4 regions of the Neorhizobium tomejilense genome follow, and region 4 is predicted to be linked to each of the others. Evidence: riboswitches for the same ligand, from Rfam matches in the RefSeq annotation. Region 4 holds a riboswitch; each other region holds the start of a gene.

Region 1 (5,248 bases), 1.4 Mb from region 4:
TGGCCGAACGCGACCTTGACATCCTGCTGACGTCGGGCGACGAGGAGGCCGTGCCGCTGCTGCCGGGCACAAGGACCCTGGACCTGCCGAAGGGTTCGCTGTTTTCGGTCATCGGTTTTTCCGACCTGGAAGGGCTCGATATCATCGGCGCACGTTATCCGCTCGACAACTTCTCGCTCCCCTTCGGCTCCTCGCGCACCGTCTCGAACGTTGCAGAAGGCCGGGTGGAATTCCATTTGAGGAAGGGCAAGGCCATGATCCTTGCCCGCCCCCACGACTTTACAGGAGCCTGACTGTTGGCGCCCCCAATTCTGAAACTTGACGATATTTTTCTGAGCTTCGGCGGCGCGCCGCTTCTCGCCGGCGCCGGCATGCAGGTAGAGCCGGGCGACCGCATCTGCCTCGTCGGCCGCAACGGTTCCGGCAAGTCGACGCTGATGAAGATCGCCGCCGGCATGGTCGAGCCCCAGTCGGGCGAGGTGTTCCGCCATCCCTCCTCGACCATCCGCTATCTCGAACAGGCGCCGGATTTCGCCGATTATTCGACGGTGCAGGCCTATGCCGAAGCAGGCCTCGGCCCGGGCGACGATCCCTATCGCGTCACCTACCTGCTCGAACATCTGGGCCTCACCGGCCAGGAACACCCGAACACGCTCTCCGGCGGAGAATCCCGACGCGCAGCACTTGCCCGCGTCATGGCGCCCGAGCCGGACATCCTGATGCTCGACGAGCCCACCAACCATCTCGACCTGCCGACCATCGAATGGCTGGAAGAGGAGCTGCGCAAGACCAGAAGCGCGCTGGTGGTGATCTCGCACGACAGGCGCTTCCTCGAAAAAGTCTCGAATGCCACGGTCTGGCTCGATCGCGGCACGTCACGACGCCTCAACCGCGGTTTCGGCGAGTTCGAAGCGTGGCGCGACGAGGTGCTGGAGGCGGAAGAGCTGGAACAGCACAAGCTCGGCAAGGCGATCGAGCGCGAGGAGCACTGGCTGCGCTACGGCGTGACGGCCCGCCGCAAGCGCAACATGCGCCGCCTCGGCGAGTTGCAGACGATGCGCGGCAATTACCGCGGCCACAAAGGACCGCAGGGCACCGTGCAGGCGAGCGTCAGCGAAGGCCGTGAATCCGGCAAGCTGGTCATCGAGGCCGAAAACATCACCAAGAGCTACGACGAGCGGATCATCGTCGCGCCGTTCTCGATCCGCGTGCATCGCGGCGACTGCATCGGTCTCGTCGGCCCGAACGGTGCCGGCAAGACGACGCTTCTGAAGATGCTGACCGGCCAGCTGGCGCCTGACACCGGCACCGTCAAGCTCGGCACCAACCTGGAAATCGCCACGCTCGACCAGAAGCGCGAGGACCTGGACCCCGAGGACACGCTGTCCCACTATCTGACGGATGGACGCGGCGAGACGCTGCTGGTCAACGGCGAACAGCGGCATGTCGCAGGCTACATGAAGGATTTCCTGTTCCAGCCGGAGCAGATCAGGACACCGATCAGGAACCTTTCCGGCGGCGAGCGCGCCCGGCTGATGCTCGCCCGCATCATGGCCCGGCCGTCCAACCTCCTGATATTGGACGAACCGACCAACGACCTCGACATCGAGACGCTGGACCTGCTGCAGGAAATCGTCGCCGGCTATACCGGCACCGTCATCCTCGTCAGCCACGACCGTGACTTCCTCGACCGCACCGTGACCTCGACCATCGCCCCCGCCAATCCGGACGCACCGGACGGCCGCTGGATCGAATATGCCGGCGGCTACACGGATATGCTGGCGCAGCGGAAGGGCGCGCTGGAGGAAAGGCGCCGCACGGAAAAAGCTGACAGGGCAAAAACCGATACTGCAGCATCGGTTTCTGGCACCCCCAAGGGCAAAGGCAAGCTTTCCTTCAAGCAGAAATTCGCGCTCGAGAACCTGCCGAAGGAAATGGCCAAAGCCGAAGCCGAGATCGCCGCCCGCGAGAAGAAAATGGCCGACCCCAACCTCTTCACCAAGGATCCCGCCGCCTTCAACAAGCTGGCTGCGGAGATGGAAAAGCTGCGCCAAAGCATCAGCAAAATGGAAGAAGAATGGCTGGAACTCGAAATGCTGCGTGAGGAAATCGAAGGCTGATTTGTGATTTGTTAAGCTTAACAGATAGTTAGCTAGAAAAATATTTGTCGCGGAGCGGAACATATGATGTCCCGGGGCGTTCTGGGGTGTGAGTAGTGGTCGAAATGTCCCGGGGACGGATCGGCCTGCCAGGAACCGATCAACCGAATGGGGACATCCAATGCTGACAAATGTTACGCGTCGTCGGCTGGCCACTGAGGCGATGAATCAAAGAGTTATGATTGTCGAAGACGAGTTTCTGATCGCGCTCGATGTTGCCGAGACGATCGAAGCCATGGGCCTGAAAGTCGCCGGTTTTGCCAATGCCCGCAAACATGCCCTGGCGCTCGCCGCCTATGCCGATATCGCCCTGGTCGACGTCAATCTTTCGGACGGCCGGACCGGTCCGGAGATCGGCCGCGAGCTTGCCGAGCAATATGGCATCACCGTCGTGTTCATGACCGGTAATCCGGACGATGTGGAAGCCGGCGTCGAAGGCTCGCTCGGCGTTCTCACCAAACCGGTCATGCCCGATGTGGTCGAGAAGACCATCGACTACGCCGTTGCCAACCGGCTGGGCGGCATGGCGATCGTTCCGCGTGAACTGAAAGTGTTTCCGCAAAACCACTGAGCCGTGTTGCACCTGCCGAATGCGCCTTGAGCCGGCCGCAGACCGCCTCTTGCCAGCCATTCGCCTCGCCGCTAAATCTGATCCTGCTCTAACGGGGTGCCGCGCGTTTTCGTGCGGCTGAGAGGCCTTTGGCCAACCCGCGGAACCTGATCCGGTTAACACCGGCGGAGGGATTAGACGGCTCTTCATCAGCGCCTATTCCCCTTTGTCACCAAAACGAGGAGACGCTGATGCGCAGCACCATTCTTTCTATATTCGCGGCCGCTGCCGCCCTTTCCCTTTCCGCGCCGGCCGAAGCGCAGGAAAAGACGCTGACCATCTACACCTACGAGAGCTTCGTCTCCGATTGGGGTCCGGGTCCCAAGGTGAAAGAGGCGTTCGAAAAGACCTGCGCCTGCAAGCTCAATTTCGTCGGCGTCGCCGATGGCGTGGCGCTTCTGACCCGCCTGAAACTGGAGGGCAAAGGCACCGACGCCGATATCGCGCTCGGCCTCGATACCAACCTGATCTCCGAGGCGAAGGCGACCGGCCTGTTCGAGCCGCACGGGCTCGACGCTTCGGCGGCCAAGGTCCCCGGCAATTACAGCGACGACACGTTCATCCCCTACGACTACGGCCATTTCGCCGTTGTCTACGATACGCAGGCGATCAAGAACCCGCCGAAAAGCCTCAAGGAACTGGTGGACGGCGATCCGGCGCAGAAGATCGCCATCGAGGACCCGCGCACCTCGACACCCGGCCTCGGCCTGCTGCTCTGGGTGAAATCGGTTTATGGCGACCAGGCACCGGAGGCCTGGGCGAAGCTCAGGAAACGCGTGCTGACCGTCACGCCGGGCTGGTCGGAGGCCTATGGCCTGTTCACCAAGGGCGAAGTGCCGATGGTGTTTTCCTACACGACCTCGCCGGCCTATCACATGGTCGAGGAGAAGACGGAGCGCTACCAGGCCGCCTCGTTCTCCGAAGGCCATTACATCCAGATCGAAGTTGCCGGCATGCTGAAGGGGGCGAAGGAAAAGGATCTGGCGAAACAGTTCCTGAAATTCATGATTTCGCCGGCCTTCCAGGACGTCATCCCGACCACCAACTGGATGATGCCGGCCGCCAAGACCTCCCAGCCGCTCCCCGACGCATTCAACAAGCTGGTGCAGCCGACCAAGACTTTCCTGATGGGGTCGGACCAGGTGGCCAAGAACCGGCAGGCCTGGATCGACGAATGGCTGACCGCCATGAGCATGAACTGATCCCATGCTGACGAGGGCCGAGCGGAGACGCGGGATAGGCTGGGGGCTGCTGAGCCTGATCGGCATCGCCCTCTTCGTCGGCATCGCAGTCGCCGCCCTTCTCTCCTGGGACGCCGGCAACACCCAAAGCCGGCTGTTCACCGCCTATACCTGGCGAATTCTGCGTTTCACCCTGCTGCAGGCGGTTCTTTCGACGCTGCTGTCGGTCGTCTTCGCCCTTCCCGTCGCACTCGCGCTCGCACGCCGTCCGCGCTTTCCGGGCCGTGTATGGGTCATCCGGCTGATGGCATTGCCGATGGGCCTGCCGGTGCTGATCGGCGCGCTCGGCCTGATCGGTATCTGGGGGCGGCAGGGGGCGATGAACAGCCTGCTGTTGAAGCTTGGCCTCGAACAGCCGGTCAGCATTTACGGGCTTTCCGGCATATTGCTGGCACATGTGTTCTTCAACCTGCCGCTCGCCGCGAGACTGCTGCTTGCCGCGCTGGAGCGCCTGCCGCCGGAATATTGGCTGCTCTCCTCCAGCCTCGGGATGAAGCCCTTCTCCGTTTTCCGCTTCATCGAGTGGCCGGCGGCCCGCCGAGTCATCCCCGGCATTGCCGGCCTGATCTTCATGCTGTGCGCCACGAGCTTCACGCTCGTCCTGGTGCTCGGCGGCGGGCCGGCCGCGACCACGCTCGAAGTGGCGATCTACCAGTCGCTGCGTTTCGATTTCGACCCTCCGCGCGCCATAGCGCTGTCGCTGCTGCAGATCGGCATAACGGCGCTGATCCTGATTGTGATTTCGCTGCTTCCAGCTCCTGACGACGCTGGCATCACGGCCGGTCGGGCGACCCGCCGGTTCGATGGCCGGACGTTGCCCGCACGGCTTTGGGATGTGCTGGCTATCCTGCTTGCCACGATATTCCTGATCCTGCCGCTCGCCTCGATTGTCGGCGCGGGCGCCCAGGCCAATCTCTGGAGCCTCGTCAACAGCGCCGCCTTCCTGCGCGCCGCCTGGACCAGTTTCACGATCGCGCTTTCCTCTGGCCTGCTGGCAGTGCTGACCTCCCTGGCTATCATTGCCGGACGCGGTGCAATCTCAGACATGAAGAGGCCTGCCGGAACGGCCAGAGCGTTTTCCGTGTCCTTGGGTGGAATGTCCTCGCTGGTGCTGCTTGTGCCGCCGGTCGTGCTCGGGACCGGCTGGTTCCTGATGCTGCGCCCGTTCGGCGATGTCGCCCGTTTCGCCCCGGCGCTGGTCGCGATCATCAACATGCTGATGGCGCTTCCCTTCGTGA
Region 2 (5,248 bases), on a different contig from region 4:
CCGGTGATCCGGCGGGAATGCGCCATCGGCAGCGAGACCCGCTCGGCCGCTGCCTTGGGCGAACCGAAAAACACCTCCTGGCCTTCGACCGTCGCCGTGACACCCTTGCCGCCGAGCGCCCGCGCATCCGTCGCAGCCGGAATCTCGACCTCGTCATCGGCAGCCTTGGCAAGGATGGCGACGGCGAGTGGATGGCTGGAGCCCGTTTCGAGCGCGGCGGCAAAGCGCAGCACATCTTCCGCATTGCGGCCGAAGGCGATGACATCGGTCACCTGGGGCCTGCCGGCCGTCAGCGTGCCGGTCTTGTCGAGCGCGACGGCTGTGATCTTGCCGAGCGTCTCCAGCACCGCGCCACCCTTCATCAGCAGGCCGCGGCGGGCGCCTGACGAGAGCGATGCGGCAATTGCGGCAGGCGTCGAGATGACCAGCGCGCAGGGGCAGCCGATCAACAGGATCGCCAGGCCCTTGTAGACCCACTCGCTCCAGGACGCACCGGCCACAAGCGGCGGCAGGATGGCGACCAGAGCCGCAACGGCGACGACACCCGGCGTGTAATAGCGGGAGAACCGGTCGATGAAGCGTTCGGTCGGGGCCTTGCTTTCCTGCGCCTCCTCGACCAGCCGAACCACGCGGGCAATCGTATTGTCCTCGGCAGCCGCCGTCACGCGAACCCGCAAGGCCGCATCGCCGTTGATCGTGCCTGCAAACACCGTATCGTCGATGCCCTTGGCAACCGGCGTGCTTTCGCCCGTCACCGGCGCTTCGTCGATCGCGCTTTCGCCGGCGATGATGACGCCGTCCGCCGAAATGCGGTCGCCGGGACGCACGAGGATGATCGCGCCGACGGCAAGGCTCTCGGCCGGCACTTCGCGGGTCTGGCCGTTTTCTTCGAGCAGCGCGTTTTTCGGCACCAGCGCCGTCAGGCTCTGGATGCTTTGGCGCGCCTTGCCGGCCGCGACCCCTTCCAGCAATTCGCCGATGAGGAAGAGGAAAACCACGGCGGCGGCCTCTTCCGACGCATTGATGACAACGGCGCCGACGGCGGCGATCGTCATCAGCATCTCGATCGAAAACGGCGTGCCAGCGAGTGCTGCCATGATGGCGCGGCGGGCGATCGGCACGAGGCCAACCAACATCGCGGCGGTGAAGATATAGGGGCCATAAGCAGGGACGAGATGGCCGAGCCCGTAAGCCGCCGTCAACACGAACCCGACCAGGATGGTCAGGCGGCCCTTTGCCGATTTCCACCACGGTCCGTCCATCGGCCCCTGGTCGTGGCCGTGCAGGTTTTCGATTTCTGTGGTGGCGTGGTCGTGGTGGGAATGATCGTGCCCGCCGTCGTGGCTATGTTGGCCGTGACCGGCCTCCCCCTCATCCGACCGCTCCGCGGCCACCTTCTCCCCCCTGGGGAGAAGAAGACTTGCCGCACCGTCTCCGTCCTCCTCTCCCCTCGGGGAGAGGTCCGCCGAGCGAAGCGGAGGCGGGGTGAGGGGGCCGCTCGCTCCGACGTTGGCCGGCGTCTTCTGACCCAGCGCCCTCAGCGTATACCCAAGCCCCACGACCTTCTTCTCGATCGCGCCAAGATCGCCTGTCCCGTCGTGCTTTACCGTCATCGTGCCGGACGCAACCGAAACGGACACGTCCGCGACGCCCGGCATGCGGCGAACCGCCGTGTCGATCTTTGTCGCGCAGCTGGCGCAATCCATGCCGCCAACCTTGTATCGTGCCTGTGTCGTGGCGTTCATCGTCTCTTCCCGTTTGGACCGAGCCCCGTCTCTACAACCTCTAGCGACTAGAGCTGCAAGGCCTAAAATCAGAAAAAATCACTGGCGAAGCGCATTCTCTTTGCTGTAAGCCATGGTGAAGACAGGGGCGTCCGGCTGAGCCGGGCTGAGAAGCACCCTTAGAACCTGAACCAGATCATGCTGGCGGAGGGAGTCGTCCGGGCGTTCAACATTGCGCCCAGCGCCTGCCCCGCCGAACGAGGCAGACATGCAGACGACGCCCCTTGCAGAGACCCCCGGCCAGCTGCTGACCGCGATGCGCGCCAAAAACCCGCTCGTCCAGAACATCACCAATTTCGTAGCGATGAATATCGCAGCCAACGTGATGCTTGCCGCCGGCGCCTCCCCCGCCATGGTGCATACGAAGGAAGAAGCCGGCGAATTTGCCCGCATCGCTTCGGCCCTGACGATCAATATCGGCACCCTTTCGCCGGATTTCCTGGCCGGCATGAAGGCCGCGGCCGCCTCTGCCACGGAAGCTGGTAAGCCATGGGTGCTCGATCCCGTCGCCCATTACGCCACCGCCTATCGCCGCGCGGCGCTCGCCGAACTCATGGAACTGAGGCCGACGATCATCCGTGGCAATGCGTCGGAAATCATCGCGCTGGCCGGCAGCCAGTCGAGCGGCCATGGCGTCGATAGCGGTGACAGCGTTGCGGCGGCCGAAAGCTCCGCCATCGCCATCGCCCAGCGGCAGGCCTGCGTAGTAGCCGTCACCGGCGAAGTGGATTTCGTCACCGACGGCCGGCGTTCGGTCCGCATCCTTGGCGGCTCCGCCCTGATGCCGCAGGTGACCGCGCTCGGCTGCTCGCTCACCTGCCTGGTCGGCGCCTTTGCGGCAAGCACGGACGATCCCTTCGAGGCGACGATCGCCGCACTCGCGATGTTCGCGGTCGCGGGAGAGGAAGCGGCCTTCACCGCCTCGGGTCCCGGCTTCTTCTCGCCGATCTTCCTCGACCGTCTCGCGGCGCTGACAGGAGAGACGCTCGATGCCAAGGCAAGGATCGTTTCCCCATGAAAAAGACCTTCGATCTTTCCGTCTACCTCGTCCTCGACCCGGATCTCTGCCGCGACATCGGCATGGTCGAGACGGCAAGGCTGGCCGTCGCCGGCGGCGCGACCATCGTCCAGCTCCGCGACAAGCAGGCGGATACAGCAAAGATGATCGAAACCGGCCGGGCGCTGAAGGCGGTGCTGGCAGGCACCGGCGTGCCCCTGATCATCAACGACGACGTGGAGGCGGCGATCGCGATCGGCGCCGAAGGCCTGCATGTCGGCCAGAGCGACATGGCGGCGGCGGCGGCGCGGCAGCGCGCCGGCCATGGCATGATCCTCGGCCTCTCGGTGGAGACCGAGGAACTGGCGCGTCGGCTGGATCCGTCCATCGTCGACTATGTCGGCATCGGTCCCGTCTTTGCGACCGGCACCAAGCCCGACCACAAGCAGCCGATCGGTTTCGACGGGCTTGCGCGCATCGTCGCCATGGCACCGGTTCCGGCGGTCGCGATCGGTGGCGTCAAGGCGGAACATGCCGGCCTCGCACTGGCCGCCGGCGCAAAGGGTATCGCGGTGGTCTCCGCTATCTGCGGCCAGCCCGATCCTGAAGCCGCAGCCCGCAGAATTGCCGCAGAAATCGAAAGGGCGCGCGCATGAGCATCAAGAATGTCCTGTCGATCGCCGGTTCGGACCCTTCCGGCGGCGCCGGCATCCAGGCGGACCTGAAAACCTTCGCGGCGCGCGGCACCTATGGCATGGCGGCGCTGACCGCGCTGACCGCCCAAAATACCCAAGGGGTCACCGGAGTGCATGCCGTGCCCGCCGCCTTCGTCGCAAACCAGATCCGCACCATTTTTCTCGACGTGCGCGTCGACGCGGTGAAGATCGGCATGATCGCCAATGCCGAGATCGCCGAGGCGGTCGCCGACGTGCTACGCCCCCATCGCGATACCGTGCCGATCGTGCTCGATCCGGTGATGATCGCCAAGGGCGGTTCGCCGCTGCTGGCGCTCGATGCGGTGGACGCCGTCACCTATAAGCTGATGCCGCTTGCCACCGTCGTCACCCCCAACCTGCCGGAAGCCGCGGCGCTACTCGGCGAGGCGATCGCCACGACCCGCGAAGAGATGGCAGCCCAGGCTGAGCGGCTGCTGAAGATCGGGCCGAAGGCAGTCCTGGTGAAGGGCGGTCATCTGGAAGGCGAGGACAGCCCGGACGTATTGGCGGACGCTACCGGCATCCACTGGTTCGAAGGCAAGCGCACCGCGACCAGAAACACCCATGGCACCGGGTGCACGCTGTCCAGCGCGATCGCCGCTGAGCTCGCAAAGGGTGCCTCGCCCGCGCAGGCGGTCGCCGTCGCCAAGACCTATCTCGCCGGAGCGATCGCCGCCGCCGATACCCTCACCGTCGGCACCGGCCATGGCCCGGTATCGCATTTTTACGCGTGGTGGTGAGGGCGAGACGACTGGTTCTCAGCCCTTCTGCACTGCAATCTTTTCGAAGGCTATTGCGATCTCCTGGCTGCCGTAGGGCTTCTTCAGAAGTACTGCCCCTTCTACTGCCGCTTCGTCCGGAATGCGGTCGTTACCGGTCGCGAATACAATGCCGACATCGGGAGATAGCTTGCGCGCCTGCTGTGCGAACTCGCCGCCGGAAAGACCCGGCAGGCCGAGATCGGTGACCACAACGTCGAAGCTGCGCGCCTCTATCATCGTAATAGCCTCCTCCGCGGTCGAGGCTTCGGAAACCTGGTGCCCGAGTTCGGCCAGCAGATCGGCCGTGCTCATGCGGATCAGGAAATCGTCCTCGACCAGCAGCACGGAATAACGCGGCAGAACCGGCCGCGGCCCGATCGGCGCGGCGGGCGGCTTGGCTGCAAAAGACGCCCTCACCCGGTTGCGATGCTGCTGGCCGTTCAGCACGTGACGGATCTTTCGCGCCAAGGCCTCGCGGGTATAGGGTTTCGAGAGCAATTCGACGCCGGGATCGAGCCGGCCGCCGTGCACGATCGAGTTTTCCGTATAACCTGAGGTGAACAGCACGGCGATATCCGGCATCCGCTCGCGCGCGTGCCTGGCAAGCTCGGTGCTCTTCAGCGGCCCGGGCATCACAACATCGGTGAACAGAAGATCGACCGGCACGCCGCTTTCGATGATACTCAGCGCACCGGCAGCGTCCTTCGCCTTCAGCACCGCGTAACCGAGATCGCCGAGCAGCTCGACGACGGTGGCGCGCACCTGCTCGTCATCCTCCGCCACCAGAATGGTTTCCGTGCCGCCGGTCACCGGGCCGAAATCGGCGTCGGTCACCAGATCCTCACTGCGCTGGATGCGCGGGAAGTAGATCTTGACGGTCGTGCCCTGTCCAAGCTCGCTGTAGATCTTGATATGGCCGCCGGATTGCTTGACGAAACCGTAGACCATAGAGAGGCCGAGGCCGGTGCCCTTGCCGATGGGCTTCGTCGA
Region 3 (5,248 bases), 1.6 Mb from region 4:
TCAGCCTTGCAAAGCGCGGTATCGACGTGATCTTCACCTACAACTCCAATCAGGCAGAAGCCGCAGCCACGACCGCCGCGGCGAGCGAACTGGGGCGCAGGGCGATCGCACTGCAGCTCGACATCCGCGATGTCGCGTCGTTCGACGCGTTCGTCGGGCGGGTGCAGGAAACCCTGGCCGAGCTCGGTGCCGAAAAATTCGATTTCCTCGTCAACAATGCCGGCACGTCGCATCATGGCGATTTCGAAAAGACCACCGAAGCGGAGCTGGACGGGCTCTTCAATGTCCATTTCAAGGGCGTCTTCTTCCTGACCCAGAAGCTGTTGCCGCTGATCCGCGACGGCGGCCGGATCGTCAACTTCTCCACCGGGCTTACCCGCATCACCGTTCCGGGCAGCGGCGCCTATGCGGCGATCAAGGGGGCGGTCGAGGTGCTGACCCGGTATCTGGCCAAGGAGCTTGGCGCACGCGGCATCGCCGTCAATACGGTGGCGCCCGGTGCGATCATGACCGATTTCAGCGGCGGCATGGTGCGCGACAATCCCGAGATCAACAGGCGCGTCGCCGAGATGACGGCACTTGGCCGTGCCGGCGAACCGGATGATATCGGTCCGATGGTTGCTTCGCTGCTGTCCGAGGACAACCGCTGGGTCAATGCCCAGCGCATCGAGGTGTCGGGCGGCATGGCGCTCTGACGTTCGAACGACCCCTGCCGGTTGCGGCCGGCAGGGGTCGTGAAGTTGATCACCCTTTCTCGACCGGCATATAAAGATCGCCACCGTCGCGATATTTCGCAGCCATGGCTTCCAGGCCCTCCTTCTGCGCTTCGGCGCGGATGTCGTGGGAAATCCGCATCGAGCAGAATTTCGGGCCGCACATGGAGCAGAAATGTGCCACCTTGTGCGCCTCCTTCGGCAAGGTCTCGTCATGCATCGAGCGGGCCGTTTCCGGATCGAGGGAGAGGTTGAACTGGTCCTCCCAGCGGAACTCGAAGCGGGCGCGCGACAGCGCGTCGTCGCGCACCTGGGCCGCCGGATGGCCTTTGGCGAGATCGGCAGCATGTGCGGCGATCTTGTAGGTGATGACCCCAACCTTGACGTCGTTGCGGTCCGGCAGGCCGAGATGTTCCTTCGGCGTCACGTAGCAGAGCATGGCCGTGCCGAACCAGCCGATCATCGCCGCCCCGATGCCCGACGTAATGTGGTCATAGCCCGGCGCGATATCGGTGGTCAGCGGCCCGAGCGTATAGAACGGCGCCTCGCCGCAGACCGCGAGCTGCTTGTCCATGTTGGCCTTGATCTTGTGCATCGGCACATGGCCGGGGCCTTCTATCATCACCTGGCAATCCTTCGCCCAGGCGATCTTCGTCAGCTCCCCAAGGGTCTCCAGTTCCGCGAACTGGGCCGCATCGTTGGCATCGGCGATCGAACCCGGGCGAAGACCATCGCCGAGCGAGAACGAGACGTCACAGGCCCGGGCGATGTCGCAGATCTCCTCGAAATGCTCGTAGAGAAAACTCTCCTTGTGGTGGTGCAGACACCACTTGGCCATGATCGAGCCGCCGCGGGAAACGATGCCGGTGACGCGGTTGACGGTGAGCGGGATATAGGCGAGCCGCACGCCGGCATGGATGGTGAAATAATCGACGCCCTGTTCGGCCTGTTCGATCAGCGTGTCGCGATAGACCTCCCAGGTCAGGTCCTCGGCAATGCCGTTGACCTTTTCGAGCGCCTGATAGAGCGGCACGGTGCCGATCGGCACCGGCGAATTGCGGATGATCCAGTCGCGGATATTGTGGATGTTGCGGCCGGTCGACAGGTCCATGACCGTATCGGCGCCCCAGCGGATCGCCCAGACCATCTTCTCGACTTCCTCGGCCATCGACGAGGTGACGGCCGAATTGCCGATATTGGCATTGATCTTCACCAGGAAGTTGCGGCCGATGATCATCGGTTCGGATTCGGGATGGTTGATGTTGGCGGGAATGATTGCCCTGCCTTCCGCGACTTCGCGCCGAACGAACTCGGGCGTCACGAAATCCGGCACATGGGCACCGAAACTTTCACCGTCGCGGACGAGCGGTTCCCTGGCCGCCTGCCGGCCGAGGTTCTCGCGGATGGCAACGAATTCCATCTCCGGCGTGATGATGCCGGCTCGCGCATAGGCGAGCTGGGTGACGGCCCTGCCTCCCTTTGACTTGAAAGGCTGGTTGCGGACCGGGAATTCCGGCGTCAGATGGCTTTCGGACACGAAGCCGTTGTCCTCCGGCCTGACAATGCGGCCCTGATAGATTTCGACGTCGCCGCGGGCGAGAATCCAGCTTTCGCGCAGGCGCGGCAGGCCGGCATCGATGCTGATCGCGGCACCTTCGACGGTATAGGGACCGGAGGAATCGTAGACGGTGACCGGCGGTTCGCCGGAGGTCGGATGCAACGCGATCTGGCGCATCGGCACGCGGATGTCCGGGTGGATCGTTCCTGCTTTCAGGACCTTCGTGGAGGCGGGAAGCGGGCCGGTGGTAACGACCGGAGTGAGCTTGGTGGTTGCGATATTCATGGTTCAAGGCTCCAAGGTTTGACGTTTGGAGACCCAGTTCCAGTGTTGGAATGATGGAAAAACACCCCGGAATGCGAAGGACGGTTTCCCGCCCTTGTTACCGCAGCGCCCGCACCGTCCCTACGCCAGTATGAACTGGATCAGGTTCAACGGGTCACTGCGCCTCGGCCGGCCAAAGCCGGTCCGACCAGCAGTATCTCAGCCCCTTGACGGGACCCCCCTGGTGAATGGCGCCATCAGAAACCCGCGGGCCGTTGATGTCAAGCCGGGGCATGCGGATGGCGATCGATCGGATTTTACGGAATCCCGCAGCCCTAACTTCACGACGTTTATTGCTGGAATCTTAGGCTTTCCCGCGTAGTAACGTCCCCAGCGATGAACGCAGAATTTGAACGATCCGGAGATGTCGAGATGAACGAGACCATTCGCGAATTGCTCACACGGGTAGGCGGCCTTCCGGTCGCGGTGACCGAGCTGGAAGACGGGGCCGATCTTTATGCGGCCGGCCTCTCCTCATTTGCATCCGTACAACTGATGCTCGGCCTGGAAGAGGCTTTCGACATCGAGTTTCCCGACAGCCTTTTGAACCGCAAGTCCTTCGCCAGCATAGCCGCGATCGAGCAGACGGTTTCGCATATCCTGAAAGCGCGCGAGGCCGCTTGAGATGAGCCTCCCCGCCTTTGCCGCCGACATGAGCCTGAGCGCCCGCGCTCACCGCGTGGCAACCGTAGCGGCCGAATTTGCCGACCGCGTCGATCATGACGGCCGCTTCCCCCGGGAGGCGGTCGACGCCATGAAGGCCGAGCGCCTGATCGGCATCCAGATCCCGGCCGCGTTCGGCGGCGAGGGCGCTTCGATCGCCGAGATCGCCGAGGTCTGCTCCATCCTGGGACAGGCCTGCGCCGCGAGCGCCATGGTTTTCGCCATGCACCAGATCAAGGTTTCGAGCCTGGTGGAGCACGGTGGCGACAGCGAATGGCATAGGGACTTCATGCGCGAGCTTGCCGGCCGCCAGCTTCTCGTCGCTTCCGCGACGACCGAGGGCGGCATCGGCGGCAATATGCGCAACTCCATCTGCGCGATCGAGGTCGATGGCGACATCTGCCGCCTGACCAAGGATGCGACCGTGATTTCCTACGGCGCCCACGCCGATGTGATCATGGTCACCTCGCGCTCCAACGAGAAGGCCGCACCGACCGACCAGGTCATGACGGTCTTCAAGCAAGGCCAGTATACCCTGCAGAAGACCGTCGACTGGGATACGCTCGGCATGCGCGGCACCTGCTCCGACGGTTTCCTCTTCAGGGGCGAGGCGCCGTCCGTCCAGATCTTTCCAAAGCCGTTCGCCGAGATCGCGGCGCAATCGATGCTCGCCACCTCGCATCTCCTCTGGAGCGCGGTCTGGTACGGGATCGCCGCCGATGCGGTACTGCGCGCCCAGGCCTTCGTGCGCGCCGCCGCCCGCAAGGCCGGCGGCACCCAGCCGCCCGGCGCGCTGAGGCTCGCCGAAGCCTCGAACCTGCTGCAGCTCCTCAAGGCCGGCATCCTCTCCGGCCTCAGGATCTACGCGGATGCCAAGGCGGATCACGACCAGCTGTCGTCCATGGCGTTTTCGATCGCCATGAACAACGTCAAGCTGGCTTCCTCCGAGACGATCCTGACCATCATCAACCAGGCGATGATCATCTGCGGCATCATGGGCTACAAGAACGGCACGCCCTACAGTCTCGGCCGGCATCTGCGCGACGCGCATTCCGCCCAGCTGATGATTTCCAACGACCGCATCCTCGGCAATACGTCGACCATGCTGCTCGTTCAGAAACCGGACACCAGCCTGCTCGGCTGACGCCCCGATCATTTCATATGTAAACCATTGAAAAGAATGAGGTAAAGCCATGGATATGCAAGTTTCATTTCTCGACCGCCTGTTCGATGCAGGCCTGCTGATCGAGACCGGCGTCGACGGCCTGTATGGCCGCAGCGGCCAGTTCGAAGACGTCATCGCCGCCTTCGAGCGGTTGATCGACAAGGTCGGCGGCGGCGACGGTGCCGAGGCGATGCGCTTCCCGCCGGGCATGAACCGCGCCTTCTTCGAGACCAGCGGCTATATGAAGAGCTTTCCGCAGCTCGCCGGCACGGTGCATTCGTTCTGCGGCAACGAACTCGACCATATGAGCCTGCTGAAATGCATGGAAGTCGGCGAGGAGGACTGGACCAAGGGCCAGGAAGCAACCGACATCGTGCTGACGCCGGCCGCCTGCTATCCGCTCTATCCGACCGTGGCGCGGCGCGGCAGCCTGCCAGCCGGCGGCGCTCTCTTCGACCTGCAGAGCTACTGCTTCCGCCACGAGCCCTCCAAGGATCCGGCCCGCCAGCAGCTTTTCCGCATGCGCGAATATGTCTGCATGGGCACCGAGAGCCACGTCACCGATTTTCGCCAGCTGTGGATGGATCGCGGCGTCGAGATGATGAAGTCGCTCGGCCTCGAGGTGGAGATCGACATCGCCAACGACCCGTTCTTCGGCCGCGCCGGCAAGATGCTGGTCAACAACCAGCGCGACCAGAACCTGAAGTTCGAACTCCTGATCCCGATCACCTCCGTCGCCAAGCCCACCGCCTGCATGAGCTTCAATTATCATCAGGACAGTTTCGGCCTGAAATGGGGCCTCAACCTGGAGGATGGCAGCGTCGC
Region 4 (5,248 bases):
CGCACTGGCGCAGGTCTTCCTGCCCTTCATGGTGCTGGCGCTCTACGACAATCTGCAGAATACCTCGCCGCGCGTGCATGAAGCGGCCCAGAGCCTCGGGGCCTCTCCTGCGGTTCGGTTCCTCACCGTCGACCTGCCGCTTTCGCTGCCCGGCCTGCGCTCCGGCACTGTGATCGTTTTCCTGATGGCGACCACGGCCTACGTTTCCGCGTCGCTGCTCGGCGGAAAGAAGGTCTGGACGACGGGCATGCTGGTGCTGCAGGAAGCGATCAAGAACCTCAATGCGCCGCTTGCCGCAGCACTCGCAATCATCATGACCGTCACCGGTCTCGCCTTCGCGGCGCTCTGCGCCTATTCGCTCAACCGCCTGATGCCGTGGCTGAAGGGCAAGCCCAGCAATCCGTGGAGCATTCCGCGCTGGCTGGTGCCGATCATCAACATTTTCGGGCCGATCGTCTCGAAGCTGCTGCTCGCCACCTCGCTGCTGCTCCTGTTGCTGCCGTTGGTGCTCGTGTGCATCCAGAGTTTCAACGACGTGCCGCAGGCGACCGCCTCCGGCTTCCGCGGCTTCACGTTGAAATGGTACGAGGCGGTGTTTTTCGCCGGGACCTATGCGGATGCCTTCTGGGTGTCGGTGCGGCTTGCCGTCACCTCGATGCTGGTGGCGCTTTCGCTTTCGCTGCCGGCGGCCTTCGCGCTCGCCCGTTATCCGTTCAAGGGCCGGTCCGCGCTCCTGGCATTCTGGCTGCTGCCGATGTCGCTGCCGCATGTGGCGATCGGGGTCGGAATGCTGCGGCTGCTGCAGATCTACCTGATCATCCCGCCCTTCCTCGGTCTCGTGGCGATCCACGTGATCGTCATCCTGCCGTTTGCGATCACGCTTCTGACCACCTCGGTCATGGGGCTCGACCGGGCGCAGGAGGAGGCGGCGGCGAGCCTCGGGGCAAGCCCGGTGCGGCGGTTTTTCCTGATCATCATGCCGGGTCTGGCGCCGGGGCTGTTTGCGGCTGGCATCGTCGGCTTCCTGCTGAGCTTCGGCGAGGTGACGGTGACGAGCTTTCTCACCACGGCTCGCCTGACGACCCTGCCGGTCCGTATCTACGCAGAATCGACCTTCAGCCTGGAGCCGACCGCGCACGCCATCTCGGCCGTCCTGATCCTCTTCACCGTCATCGCGCTGGCTTTGCTGGGCAGGGTGGTTCGCCTCGACCGTCTCTACGCGCGGTGAGTTGGAAACGATAGCCGGCGGACCGTCCGGTCCGCTTGACAGACATAGCGAAAACCGACAGTTATCGTGTTCTTCCGAGGGGGGCATCTTGACGATGCTGAGATGGCGGTGAGCCGGACCCTTGAACCTGATCCGGGTCATGCCGGCGTAGGAACGGAAATAAGCGTCATTCGACGATACTTTCTCTTCTCCGCTTCACCTGGATCTCCGTGATTGACTGATCTGGAGATCGACCGATGACATCCATTCTTCGCGTTTTCCCGAAAGGGCATCCGGTCCCGGCGTGCAGGTTCGGCGCGTAGCATCATGCGCGCGTCCCATGCGGTCATCGGCCTCGTCCTGCTTGTCGCCCTCTGGCAAGCGGGCGTCTGGCTGTTTGCTCCGCCCCGCTATATTCTGCCGTCTCCGATTGCCGTCGCTTCCGCCTTCGGGCGGCAGCCGGGTTTCCTGCTGCAGAACAGCCTCGTCACGCTGACGGAAATCGCGCTGGGCCTCGCGATCGGCGCAGGCCTCGGCATCGCCACGGCCTTCGGCGTCGCCGCGTTGCCGCGGCTTGGTCGTCTCGTCTGGCCGATGGTGCTGATCCTGCAGGCCTTTCCCGTCTTCGTGCTGGCGCCGATCCTGGTTCTCTGGCTGGGTTTCGGCCTCGCCTCGAAAGTGGCGATGACGACGATCATCATCTTCTTTCCGGTTGCGTCGGCCTTTGCCGACGGTCTTCGCCGCACCGATCAGGAAATCCTTGACGCCGTCTCGCTGGAGGGCGCGAACCACTGGCAGACGCTGGTGTCGATGCGCGTGCCGCTGGCGGTCCCGAGCCTCGTCTCCGGTCTTCGGGTCGCTGCACCATTGGCGCCGCTCGGGGCGGTCGTCGGCGAGTGGGTCGGCGCGTCCGGCGGGCTCGGCTTTGTGATGGTCCAGGCCAATGCCCGCATGCAGACCGACACGGTGTTTGCAGCGATGACAATACTGGCAATTCTTACCCTCATCTTGCGGCTTCTCATCGACCGGTTGACCGCCGGGCTCGCCCCGTGGGCCAGCGAAGCCGACCCTTCATCTTCATCCGCATCAGGGAGTTCCGTCCGATCATGATCCGTATCCTCACCGCGTCCTTCATCGCGCTGGCCAGCCTTGCCACCCCGATTTCTGCGCAGGCGGCCGACAAACTCAGCGTGCTGCTCGAATGGTTCGTCAATCCGGACCACGCGCCGATGGTCGTCGCCAAGCAGCGCGGGCTGTTTGCTGATGCCAATCTCGATGTCGAACTCATCCCACCGTCCGACGCCTCCGCTGTGCCGAGGTTGGTTTCAGCCGGCCAGGCGGATATCGGCATCCATTACCAGCCAAACCTCTATCTGGATCATCAGGCAGGCCTGCCGCTGGTGCGGTTCGGCACGCTGGTCGAGACGCCCTTGAACACCGTCACGGTTCTGGCGGACGGCCCGATCAAGAGCCTCAAGGACCTGAAGGGCAAGAAGGTCGGCTTTTCCGTCACCGGCTTCGAGGATGCGATGCTGAAGCGCATGCTGGCGTCGGAAGGGCTTTCCAATGACGACGTGGAACTGATCAACGTCAATTTCTCCCTGTCTCCGTCGCTGATCGGCGGCAAGGTGGACGCGACGCTCGGCGGGTTCCGCAATTTCGAACTGACCCAGATGAAGCTGGAAGGCCATGCGGGTCGTGCGTTTTTTCCGGAAGAGCACGGTGTTCCGGCCTATGACGAGCTGATCTTCGTCACCCGCACCGCGCTTGCTGCCGACAGCCGGTTGCCGCGCTTCCTGCATGCGGTCGAACAGGCCTCGATCTTCATCACCAACCATCCGCAGGAAGCCTGGCAGCTGTTCGTCAAGGCCTATCCCAACCTCGACGACGAACTGAACCGCACCGCGTTCTTCGACACGCTGCCGCGCTTTGCCAAGCGTCCGGCCGCACTCGACCAGGGCCGTTACCAGCGCTTCGCCTCCTTCATGCAGGAAATGGGACTGATCAAGACCGTGCCTCCGGTCTCCGGCGTTGCTGTCGAAATCAGGTAGGCCAAGCTGCTGATATTGTTTGATTTGAACGCCGGGGTTCGCGTAACGTGATTTCCATGCCAGATGGCATCGCACGTTACGTACCCCGGAGTTTGCTTGACCATCGGACTTGCCCATGCGGAACTGATCGCGGTTCTGTCCGCCGTCACCGGCGACGAGCCGCGCGTGATGACGGTTCGCTCGGGAGATGCGCTGCCGTCCGGCCCCTTCGAACTTGGGCACAGGAGCCTGCAGGCAGGGCTTCGCGAGTGGGTCGGGGACCAGACGGGCCATCCGCTCGGTTATCTCGAACAGCTCTATACCTTCGCCGACCGCGACCGGACCCATGAGGATGCCGAGGGGCGGACGATCTCGATCAGCTATCTCGGCCTGGTCCGCGAGCAGGCCGCGCCCGGTGCCGGAAAACCCGGCTGGCACGGCTGGTACGAATATTTCCCCTGGGAAGATCATCGCGGAGGGAGGCCGGAGATACAGGCGGCCATCACCGACCGCCTGCAGGATTGGGTCGCTTCGGAAACGGCGCGGCGCGAACACCGCCGGCGCCGTGTCGATTTTGCCTTCGGCCTCGACGGCGCCGCATGGAACGAGGATCTCGGCCTGCAGCGTTACGAACTGATGTACGAGGCAGGGCTGGTGGCGGAGGCCGGTTGTCCGCCGGCCAAAAGCTTCGGCCGGTCAATGTTTGCCGATCACCGCCGTATCCTGGCCACCGGGATCGCGCGGCTGCGCGCCAAGATCAAGTACCGCCCGGTGGTGTTCGAACTGATGCCAGAGAGCTTTACGCTGTCGCAATTGCAGCGCACCGTCGAGGCGCTGGCTGGCTTGACGCTGCACAAGCCGAATTTCCGCCGGCTGATCGACCAGCAGGAGCTGATCGAGGAAACAGGCGAGGCGACCAGCGAGACCGGCGGCCGGCCCGCCAAGCTCTTCCGCTACCGTCATGCGGTCCTTGAAGAGCGTGCGCTGTCCGGTTCGAAACTTCCGCTTTCACGCAATTGACATAAACTCGAATCGAGAATATCTCTTTGCGCCGGATATACTCACTTCGAGTATAAAAGGAGCTGTTCATGAATTCTCCGGTTTCGGTTTCTTCGCTTTACGATCGTGTCAGCCGCGTCATCCCCAAGGCCGAATGGATGAGCTACGAGGCGGATGTCGCGGCGATCCTCGAACTCAAGCGTACCCGCAACGCCGTCATCCTCGCTCACAACTATCAGACGCCGGAAATCTTCCATGGCGTTGCGGATATCGTCGGCGACAGCCTGGCGCTTGCTCGCAAGGCGATCGACGTGGATGCGGATGTCATCGTGCTCGCGGGCGTGCACTTCATGGCGGAGACGGCAAAGCTCTTGAACCCCGGAAAGACAGTGCTGATCCCGGACATGGCGGCGGGCTGTTCGCTGGCGGATTCGATCACCCCGGAAGACATCGCGCTGCTGCGGCAGGCGCATCCGGGCGTGCCGATCATCACCTACGTGAACACCTCTGCGGCGGTGAAGGCGGCGTCCGATATCTGCTGCACCTCCGGCAATGCCAAGCAGGTGGTGGAATCGCTCGGCGTTCCGAAAGTGCTGATGATCCCGGACGAATACCTGGCGCAGAACGTGGCGCGGGAAACCAATGTCGAGATCATCGCCTGGCATGGCCATTGCGAAGTGCACGAGCTGTTCAATGCGCAGGATGTCCGCGATCTTCGCGAGGCACATCCGGGCGTCGTGGTGCTGGCGCATCCGGAATGCCCGCCGGAGGTGGTGGCCGAAGCCGATTTTGCGGGATCGACTGCCGTCATGTCGGACTATGTCGGCCAGAAAAAGCCGGCTCGTGTCGTGCTCCTGACCGAGTGCTCGATGAGCGACAATGTCGCCGTGCATCATCCGGATGTGGAATTCGTGCGGCCCTGCAATCTCTGCCCGCATATGAAGCGCATCACGCTCGCCAACATCCGGAAGGCGCTGGAAGAGAACCAGCATGAGGTGACGGTCGATCCGTC

The links. A riboswitch is a leader RNA that binds a small molecule or an ion and turns the genes downstream of it on or off. The one in region 4 is predicted to bind thiamine pyrophosphate.
Region 1: another riboswitch for thiamine pyrophosphate. It lies ahead of thiB (thiamine ABC transporter substrate binding subunit); the one in region 4 lies ahead of ACSQ3G_RS11695 (ABC transporter permease).
Region 2: another riboswitch for thiamine pyrophosphate. It lies ahead of thiM (hydroxyethylthiazole kinase); the one in region 4 lies ahead of ACSQ3G_RS11695 (ABC transporter permease).
Region 3: another riboswitch for thiamine pyrophosphate. It lies ahead of thiC (phosphomethylpyrimidine synthase ThiC); the one in region 4 lies ahead of ACSQ3G_RS11695 (ABC transporter permease).

Annotation. Positions count from the first base shown of each region.
Region 1 covers NZ_CAXUSO020000001.1:3,691,241-3,696,488, forward strand. The annotation lists gene ACSQ3G_RS18400 (thiamine diphosphokinase) at 1-293, shown strand, start outside; gene ACSQ3G_RS18405 (ABC-F family ATP-binding cassette domain-containing protein) at 297-2,120, shown strand; gene ACSQ3G_RS18410 (response regulator) at 2,281-2,730, shown strand; TPP riboswitch at 2,813-2,920, shown strand; gene thiB (thiamine ABC transporter substrate binding subunit) at 2,961-3,971, shown strand; gene thiP (thiamine/thiamine pyrophosphate ABC transporter permease ThiP) at 3,976-5,248, shown strand, end outside.
Region 2 covers NZ_CAXUSO020000002.1:355,619-360,866, reverse strand. The annotation lists gene ACSQ3G_RS24480 (heavy metal translocating P-type ATPase) at 1-1,745, opposite strand, end outside; TPP riboswitch at 1,859-1,954, shown strand; gene thiM (hydroxyethylthiazole kinase) at 1,993-2,802, shown strand; gene thiE (thiamine phosphate synthase) at 2,799-3,437, shown strand; gene thiD (bifunctional hydroxymethylpyrimidine kinase/phosphomethylpyrimidine kinase) at 3,434-4,237, shown strand; gene ACSQ3G_RS24460 (response regulator) at 4,256-5,248, opposite strand, start outside.
Region 3 covers NZ_CAXUSO020000001.1:3,935,224-3,940,471, forward strand. The annotation lists gene ACSQ3G_RS19420 (SDR family NAD(P)-dependent oxidoreductase) at 1-695, shown strand, start outside; gene thiC (phosphomethylpyrimidine synthase ThiC) at 745-2,556, opposite strand; TPP riboswitch at 2,656-2,788, opposite strand; gene ACSQ3G_RS19430 (acyl carrier protein) at 2,968-3,219, shown strand; gene ACSQ3G_RS19435 (acyl-CoA dehydrogenase family protein) at 3,221-4,402, shown strand; gene ACSQ3G_RS19440 (amino acid--[acyl-carrier-protein] ligase) at 4,452-5,248, shown strand, end outside.
Region 4 covers NZ_CAXUSO020000001.1:2,297,978-2,303,225, reverse strand. The annotation lists gene ACSQ3G_RS11700 (ABC transporter permease subunit) at 1-1,228, shown strand, start outside; TPP riboswitch at 1,296-1,399, shown strand; gene ACSQ3G_RS11695 (ABC transporter permease) at 1,535-2,317, shown strand; gene ACSQ3G_RS11690 (ABC transporter substrate-binding protein) at 2,314-3,258, shown strand; gene ACSQ3G_RS11685 (NUDIX hydrolase) at 3,355-4,257, shown strand; gene nadA (quinolinate synthase NadA) at 4,326-5,248, shown strand, end outside.